DNA from 2 places in the Streptomyces sp. NBC_00490 genome. Region 1 is predicted to be linked to the other one. Evidence: riboswitches for the same ligand, from Rfam matches in the RefSeq annotation. Region 1 holds a riboswitch; the other holds the start of a gene.

Region 1 (3,403 bases):
CGGCGTATCCGGCGTCGGTGAGCCGGACCAGCACCCTTCGCCGGTCGGCACTCCCGTGCGTGCGGCCGATCAGCCCGGCCTCCTCCAGCGGCGCCAGCCGCGCCGACAGGGCGCCCCGGGTCAGCCCGAGCCGATCGGCGAGCTCCGAGGGGCTCGCGGTGTACGGCGGACCGTGCCGGCGCAGCGCCAGCAGCACCTTGTACTGCCAGTGCCGCAGCCCGTCGGAGTCGAGGGCGTCGCGGCGCGCCTGGGACGCGTGCCGGGCGAGTTTGGCCAGCCGCACATAGATCGCTTCCTTGACCGGGTCCATCCAGGTGAGTTCCTTGGACCACTGCGCGACGTGCCGGTCGACCCAGTCCTGCGTCATCTGCTCCGCGCAGTGGTTTTCTTGTGGATGGTTTTCCATCTCACTACCTTCCCCTGACATGACGAACACCACGAGCACATTCGCCGAACTCGACGAACTCCTCTCCTCCGCAAGGGACTTGTCGCTGGCAGGACGGTGGGACCGGGCGCTGCGCCTGTTGGACGCGACGACGTGCGACGCTCCCGAGGACCGCGCCCGCCTCGCCCTTGCGGCGGCCGAAGTCGCCCTGGAGAGCGACTGGTTCGGCGGTACGCGGCTCACCGCCGCCCGCGTCGAGCAAGCGGAGAAGGAATCCCCGGGCGACGACTGGGACCTGGACTTCGTACGGCTGCGCCACGACTATCTGCGGCTGTTCCGCCCCGACGGCACGTCCCGGCACGGCGCCGAGGGCAAGGACCCGGCGGCACTTCAGGCGATCCGGCGCCGCGGACACGACCTGCGCGAGGCCGCCCCCGACGAGGTGCGGCGGGGCTGGGCCTCGATGTACCTGGGGCTGATCGCCGACAACCTCTTCGGCGAGCGCGGCGCGGCGCCCGCCCACTACGAGGCCGCCCTGCGCGCCGGCGGCTCGGGCGACGACCTGCTGGTCCGCGAGGCGCTGCGGCACCTCGGTGACCACGACCACGACGCCGGCGACCACGAGCGGGCCCTGGAGCGCTGGGAGCGGGCCACCGCGCTGGGCGCACGCGCGGGCATGATCCCCGGGGTGCTCACCCAGCAGATGCTGCTGGCGGTGCTGGCCCGCGACACGGGTGACGAGAGCGGCGCGACCGCACTGGCGAAGGAGATCGCCCGCTGGGCCGAGGCGATCGGCGCCGGCCACCTCCACGCCCAGGCGACCGGCTTCCTCGCCGGAGCCGACCCGACGGCCCCACCGCAGGAGAGCGGGTCCCAACCGTCGTAGGGCGCCGGGGCCCTGGCCCCAGGACCGGCTCGGTCAGCGGTGTCCCGCCGAGGGGTGCAGCGGCTCGGGGTTTGCGACTCCGCAGGTCAGTTGGCCGATGCGGTCGCCTGGGCGCCGGATCGGGGTGCTGACGCCCGCGAGCAGCACGCGCTGCGGCGGGGTGAGCCGGCCGGCCATCCTCATCTCGGCCCTGAGCGGAGCCACACGGCCGTATGGCTGCTACACCACTCGGCGCTCGGCGGGACGCCACCGCTCGGTTAGGCTGGCGGCGGGCCGTGACTGGCGCTGAGGTGGAGCACCACCGGGGAGCGGTCCCGCGGAATCTGATGCCGTGCGCCTGGGCGAACCGACTTCCAGCCCAGGAGTGGATCATGTCTCAGGCCCGGCTCATGGACGGCACGGCGCTCGCGCGGCGGATCGTGGAGAAGACCGGCAAGCGCGCCGCCGACCTCACCGAACGCACCGGCGGCACACCGTGTCTCGCGACCGTACTGGTCGGCGAGGACCCCGCCTCCGTGACGTACGTCCGGATGAAGCAGAACCGCTGCCGCAAGGCCGGTATCGCCTCCCGGCACGTGGAACTGCCCGCGGCGACCACGACCGAAGAACTGGTGGGCACGCTCAAGGGGCTCTCCGCCGATCCCGCCGTACACGGCATCCTGCTCCAGCATCCGATGGGCGAGCACATCGACGAGCGGGCCGCGTTCGAGGCCATCGCGCCCGAGAAGGACGTCGACGGTGTCACCTTCGCCTCGTTCGCGTCGATGAGCTTCGGCCTGCCGGGCTTCGTGTCGTGCACGCCCGGCGGGATCATGCGGCTGCTCGACGAGTACGACGTCGACCCGTCCGGCAAGCGGGCCGTCGTCGTCGGCCGCAGCGCGATCCTCGGCAAGCCGGCCGGGATGCTGCTGCTCGCGCGCGACGCGACGGTGACGTACTGCCACTCGCGGACGGCGGACCTGTCCGCGGCCGTCCGCGAGGCGGACATCGTCGTCGCCGCCGTGGGCCGGGCGCGGCTCATCAAGGGCCAGGACATCAAGCCCGGCGCCGTCGTGCTCGACGCCGGCTACAACGAGGGGAACGTCGGTGACGTCGACTTCGACTCCGCCGTGGAACGCGCCTCGCTGATCACCCCGGTGCCGGGCGGTGTGGGTCCGATGACGATCGCCACGCTGCTGGAGCAGACGGTCGACGCGGCGGCCCGGCAGCTCGGGATCTGAGTCAGCGCATCCAGGCGCTGTAGTCCATGACGTCACCGGCCTTGACGCCGTACTCGGGATCCGCCTTCGTGAAGGTGGTCTCCAGGCCGAGTACGGCGCCGGTGGCCGGATCCATGATCAACATCCGGCGGGTGGCCGACTGCTGGTACACATACGCCTGTCCGCGCCGCCCGAGCCGGTCGGTGACCTGTCCGACGGGCTTGAGCCCCTCGGCGTCCGCCAGCATCTCGGCCACCGTCGCGGACTCACGGGCGCCGAGGTGCCAGGTGTCGAGGAGCACCCGGACGCCGTCGAGCAGCTGCCCGGTGTCCAGAGCGGTGCCGGTGTACGTGGCTTCCTGGAGGTAGGCGCGCAGCCGGGCGACGTCGTGCGGGGGCCGCGACTGCGGCGGGGCGTCGCTCCAACTGGGCGGATAGGTCTGCGTGGTGCGGTCGTGGCCGTCGTCGACGATCACCGTGTGGCTGTCGTCGGCGTTCCACCGCACGATGCGCTCCTCCGGGTAGGTGATCGGAGGCTTGTCCTCGCTCATGCCGAGGCTCCACGACTTCACATGGGTGCCCTTGGTGAGCTCGGGCGAACCGTCGGCCGCTCGCGCCCGTGCCGCCAGGGTCTGAAGGGATACGGGGGTGGAGTCGGCCCGCACCACGAGCGGGCGGGGTGCGGCGACCGCCGGCGCGGTGGTCTGGTCGGTGAACAGCAGGGCCGCGACCAGCGCGCCGACGACGGCCGTGGCCGCCAGGCCCCAGAGCAGCCGGGGGCGGCGGGAGGGCCGTTGCCGCATGAGCCGGTTCAGTCGCCGCTCGGCGTGGTGGTCGAGAGGGCCGTCGCCGAAGTGGGGGCCGTCGGTCGGCACCGGGTTGGCGCGGCGCAGGAGGTCGAGTTCGTCAGCCATGGCCGTTCTCCTTCAGGGCG
Region 2 (3,403 bases), 2.9 Mb from region 1:
GAGATCGGCTGGGACCCCCTGTCCAGCCGCTTCGTCGACAAGCAACTCCGGTTCATCCGCAGCTGCTTCAAGCTCTACCCCTGGGAGTGGCTGACCACCGACCGCTTCGCCGACCACGTCCTCGACACCCTCGACAACGGCGGCGGCACGGGCAGCACCCTGTGGATCGAGCCCGCCTGGAAGATGCTGCTGAGCAACAAGGCGCTCCTGGCGATCCTCTGGGAGCTGTACCCGGGCCACCCCAACCTCCTCCCCGCATACCTGGACGGGCCACGGGAGTTGGCCGATTCCCAGGGGTACGTCGCCAAGCCCCTGCTGGGCCGCGAGGGCGCCGGCGTGACGATCCACGAACCCGGCGCCGTGCCCGTTGAGCGCGAAGAACCCTGCTGCTACCAGGAGTTGTCCCTCCTGCCGGACTTCGACGGCAACCGTGTCGTCCTCGGCGCCTGGGTCGTCGAGAACGAGTCCGCGGGCCTCGGCATCCGCGAGTCGTCCGGACCGGTGACTGACGCATACGCGCGCTTCCTGCCCCACGTGATCCTCTGACGCGACAGAATGATCGACCCGTGACGAACGGAGAGGGGCGATCGGTGAGCGACACGGCCACGGTGGAGAACGGATACGTCTTCGACCCGTCCTGGGAGCGCGAGCACAGCCGGCTCAGCGCGCTGGAGGAGATCTACGACAGCCAGAGCCGGCACCGGCTCACCGAGCTGGGAGTCGCCGAGGGCTGGCGATGTCTGGAGGTGGGCTGCGGCGCCGGCAGCATCGCCCGCTGGCTGGCCCGGCAGGTCGGCGCCGCGGGGCGGGTGCTCGCCGTCGACCTCGACACACGCTTCGCCGCGGCCCACACCTTGTCCAACCTGGAGGTGCGCCGGCACGACATCCTCGCGGACCGGCTCCCCGACGCCCCCTTCGACCTCGTGCACGCACGGGCCGTGGTGGAACACCTCTCCGACCGTGACGAGGCGCTGCGGCGCATGGTCGCCGCGACCCGGCCCGGAGGCTGGGTGGTCGTGGAGGACTTCGACATCGACGGGCCGATGTACCCGGCCGCCGCCCGCTACTACCCGCCTCAGTACATGGAGGTGGCCGAACGCCTCGGACGCGCGCTGCGGGCCGCCTTCGGCGCCGCGGGGGTGGACCCCGGCACCGGCCGACGCCTGCCGCAGGCCCTGACGGACGCCGGGCTGACCGAGGTCGGGGCGGAGGTCTACGCGCCCGTCCTGACCGGCGGCTCCGCGGCCTTCTTCCCTCTCACCCTGCGATCCCTGCGGCCACGGCTCCTGGAGACGGGCGAGGTGAGCGACGCGGACATCGAGGAGGTGATCACCCTGACGAAGCTCCAGGGAAGCACCTACATCCCCAACTTCATGGTCCTCGCCTGGGGCCGCAAGCCGTCCTGACCCGGCCTGCCGCAGGGGCCCGGAGCAGGGTGATTCCTCGCTCGCATGGTGGACGCGGGCCCTCCCGCGTCCGGGCCGGCCGGTAGGGTGGCCGACGGGCCGTGACTGGCGCGCTGGGATGGGACGGACCATCGGGGAGCGGCCCGTGTGTGACCGAGTGCCGTGCGCCTGGGCCGAACCGTGAATCGTGACCGCAACCGCCACGCCATCCGGAGGCCGCACATGTCGGACCAGCAGCCCCTCTCCACCGAGTCCACCGCCTTCCGCGCCGCCCTCGACGTGATCCGTGCCGTCGAGCCGCGCGTCGCCGACGCCATCGGCCAGGAGGTCCACGATCAGCGCGAGATGCTCAAGCTGATCGCCTCCGAGAACTACGCCTCCCCGGCCACCCTCCTCGCGATGGGCAACTGGTTCAGCGACAAGTACGCCGAGGGCACCATCGGCCGCCGCTTCTACGCCGGCTGCCGCAACGTCGACACCGTGGAGTCGCTCGCCGCCGAGCACGCCAGGGAGCTCTTCGGCGCCCGCCACGCCTACGTCCAGCCGCACTCCGGCATCGACGCCAACCTCGTCGCCTTCTGGTCCGTCCTCGCCGACCGCGTCGAGGTCCCCTTCCTGGCGAAGGCGGGCGCCCGCCAGGTCAACGACCTCACCGACGCCGACTGGGCCGAACTCCGTCAGGCCTTCGGCAACCAGCGCATGCTCGGCATGTCCCTGGACGCCGGCGGCCACCTCACCCACGGCTTCCGCCCCAACATCTCCGGCAAGATGTTCGACCAGCGCTCCTACGGCACGGACCCGGCCACCGGGCTGATCGACTACGAGGCGCTGCGGGTGTCCGCCCGTGAGTTCAAGCCGCTCATCATCGTCGCCGGCTACTCCGCCTACCCCCGGCTGGTGAACTTCCGCATCATGCGCGAGATCGCCGACGAGGTCGGGGCGACCCTGATGGTGGACATGGCGCACTTCGCCGGCCTGGTGGCGGGCAAGGTGCTGACCGGCGACTTCGACCCGGTCCCGCACGCCCAGATCGTCACCACCACCACCCACAAGTCGCTGCGCGGCCCGCGCGGCGGCATGGTCCTGTGCGACGACTCCCTCAAGGACCAGGTCGACCGCGGCTGCCCGATGGTCCTCGGCGGCCCGCTCCCGCACGTCATGGCCGCGAAGGCGGTGGCGCTGGCCGAGGCCCGCCAGCCCTCCTTCCAGGACTACGCCCAGCGCATCGTCGACAACTCCCGCGCCCTCGCCGAGGGTCTGATGCGACGCGGCGCCACCCTCGTCACCGGCGGCACCGACAACCACCTCAACCTGATCGACGTCGCCTCCTCCTACGGCCTCACCGGCCGCCAGGCCGAGGCCGCCCTCCTCGACTCCGGCATCGTCACCAATCGCAACGCGATCCCGGCCGACCCCAACGGCGCCTGGTACACCTCCGGCATCCGCATCGGCACCCCCGCCCTCACCACCCGTGGTCTGGGCACCGCCGAGATGGACGAGGTCGCCGGCCTCATCGACCGTGTCCTGACCACCACCGAGCCGGGCACCACCAAGTCGGGCGCCCCCTCCAAGGCGGCCCACATCCTCGACGCCAAGGTCGCGGAGGAGATCTCCCACCGCGCCACCGACCTCGTGGCCGGCTTCCCGCTCTACCCCGAGATCGACCTGGGCTGACCAACGCTCTTTTGAGTTGTCAAAGACCGGCGACTCTCACGGATCGGTCGGATCAGTCAGATCGATCAGCTCGACGAGTTCCTGACGTGGCTCCTCCCGCGGCGGTCCGGCTCCCTGCCGGCCCGCCGCGCGGCGTTTCAGCGGCCCCCGTCGACCCCGGTCGCGACCCCGACGACCGGCCCCACCCCCGGGACCCCGGAAGCAAGCCCTCACACATCCCGCAGTTCCTGCCGAGGCCCCGGCTCCCGCACCCTCCGCCGTCGCAGCGCCGGCACCTCCGGCAGCCGCGTGGCGAAAGGCCGCAGCACCAGCGCCAGCACCGC

Evidence for each region. A riboswitch is a leader RNA that binds a small molecule or an ion and turns the genes downstream of it on or off. The one in region 1 is predicted to bind ZMP and ZTP.
Region 2: another riboswitch for ZMP and ZTP. It lies ahead of OG381_RS28670 (glycine hydroxymethyltransferase); the one in region 1 lies ahead of OG381_RS41855 (bifunctional 5,10-methylenetetrahydrofolate dehydrogenase/5,10-methenyltetrahydrofolate cyclohydrolase).

The regions. Positions count from the first base shown of each region.
Region 1 is NZ_CP107869.1:9,170,689-9,174,091, reverse strand. Features, by position in the region: gene OG381_RS41870 (MarR family winged helix-turn-helix transcriptional regulator) at 1-367, opposite strand, end outside; gene OG381_RS41865 (hypothetical protein) at 426-1,271, shown strand; gene OG381_RS41860 (hypothetical protein) at 1,305-1,454, opposite strand; ZMP/ZTP riboswitch at 1,537-1,621, shown strand; gene OG381_RS41855 (bifunctional 5,10-methylenetetrahydrofolate dehydrogenase/5,10-methenyltetrahydrofolate cyclohydrolase) at 1,643-2,491, shown strand; gene OG381_RS41850 (CU044_5270 family protein) at 2,493-3,383, opposite strand; gene OG381_RS41845 (RNA polymerase sigma factor) at 3,376-3,403, opposite strand, start outside.
Region 2 is NZ_CP107869.1:6,272,525-6,275,927, forward strand. Features, by position in the region: gene OG381_RS28660 (glutathionylspermidine synthase family protein) at 1-546, shown strand, start outside; gene OG381_RS28665 (methyltransferase domain-containing protein) at 591-1,406, shown strand; ZMP/ZTP riboswitch at 1,498-1,587, shown strand; gene OG381_RS28670 (glycine hydroxymethyltransferase) at 1,629-3,080, shown strand; gene OG381_RS28675 (hypothetical protein) at 3,290-3,403, opposite strand, start outside.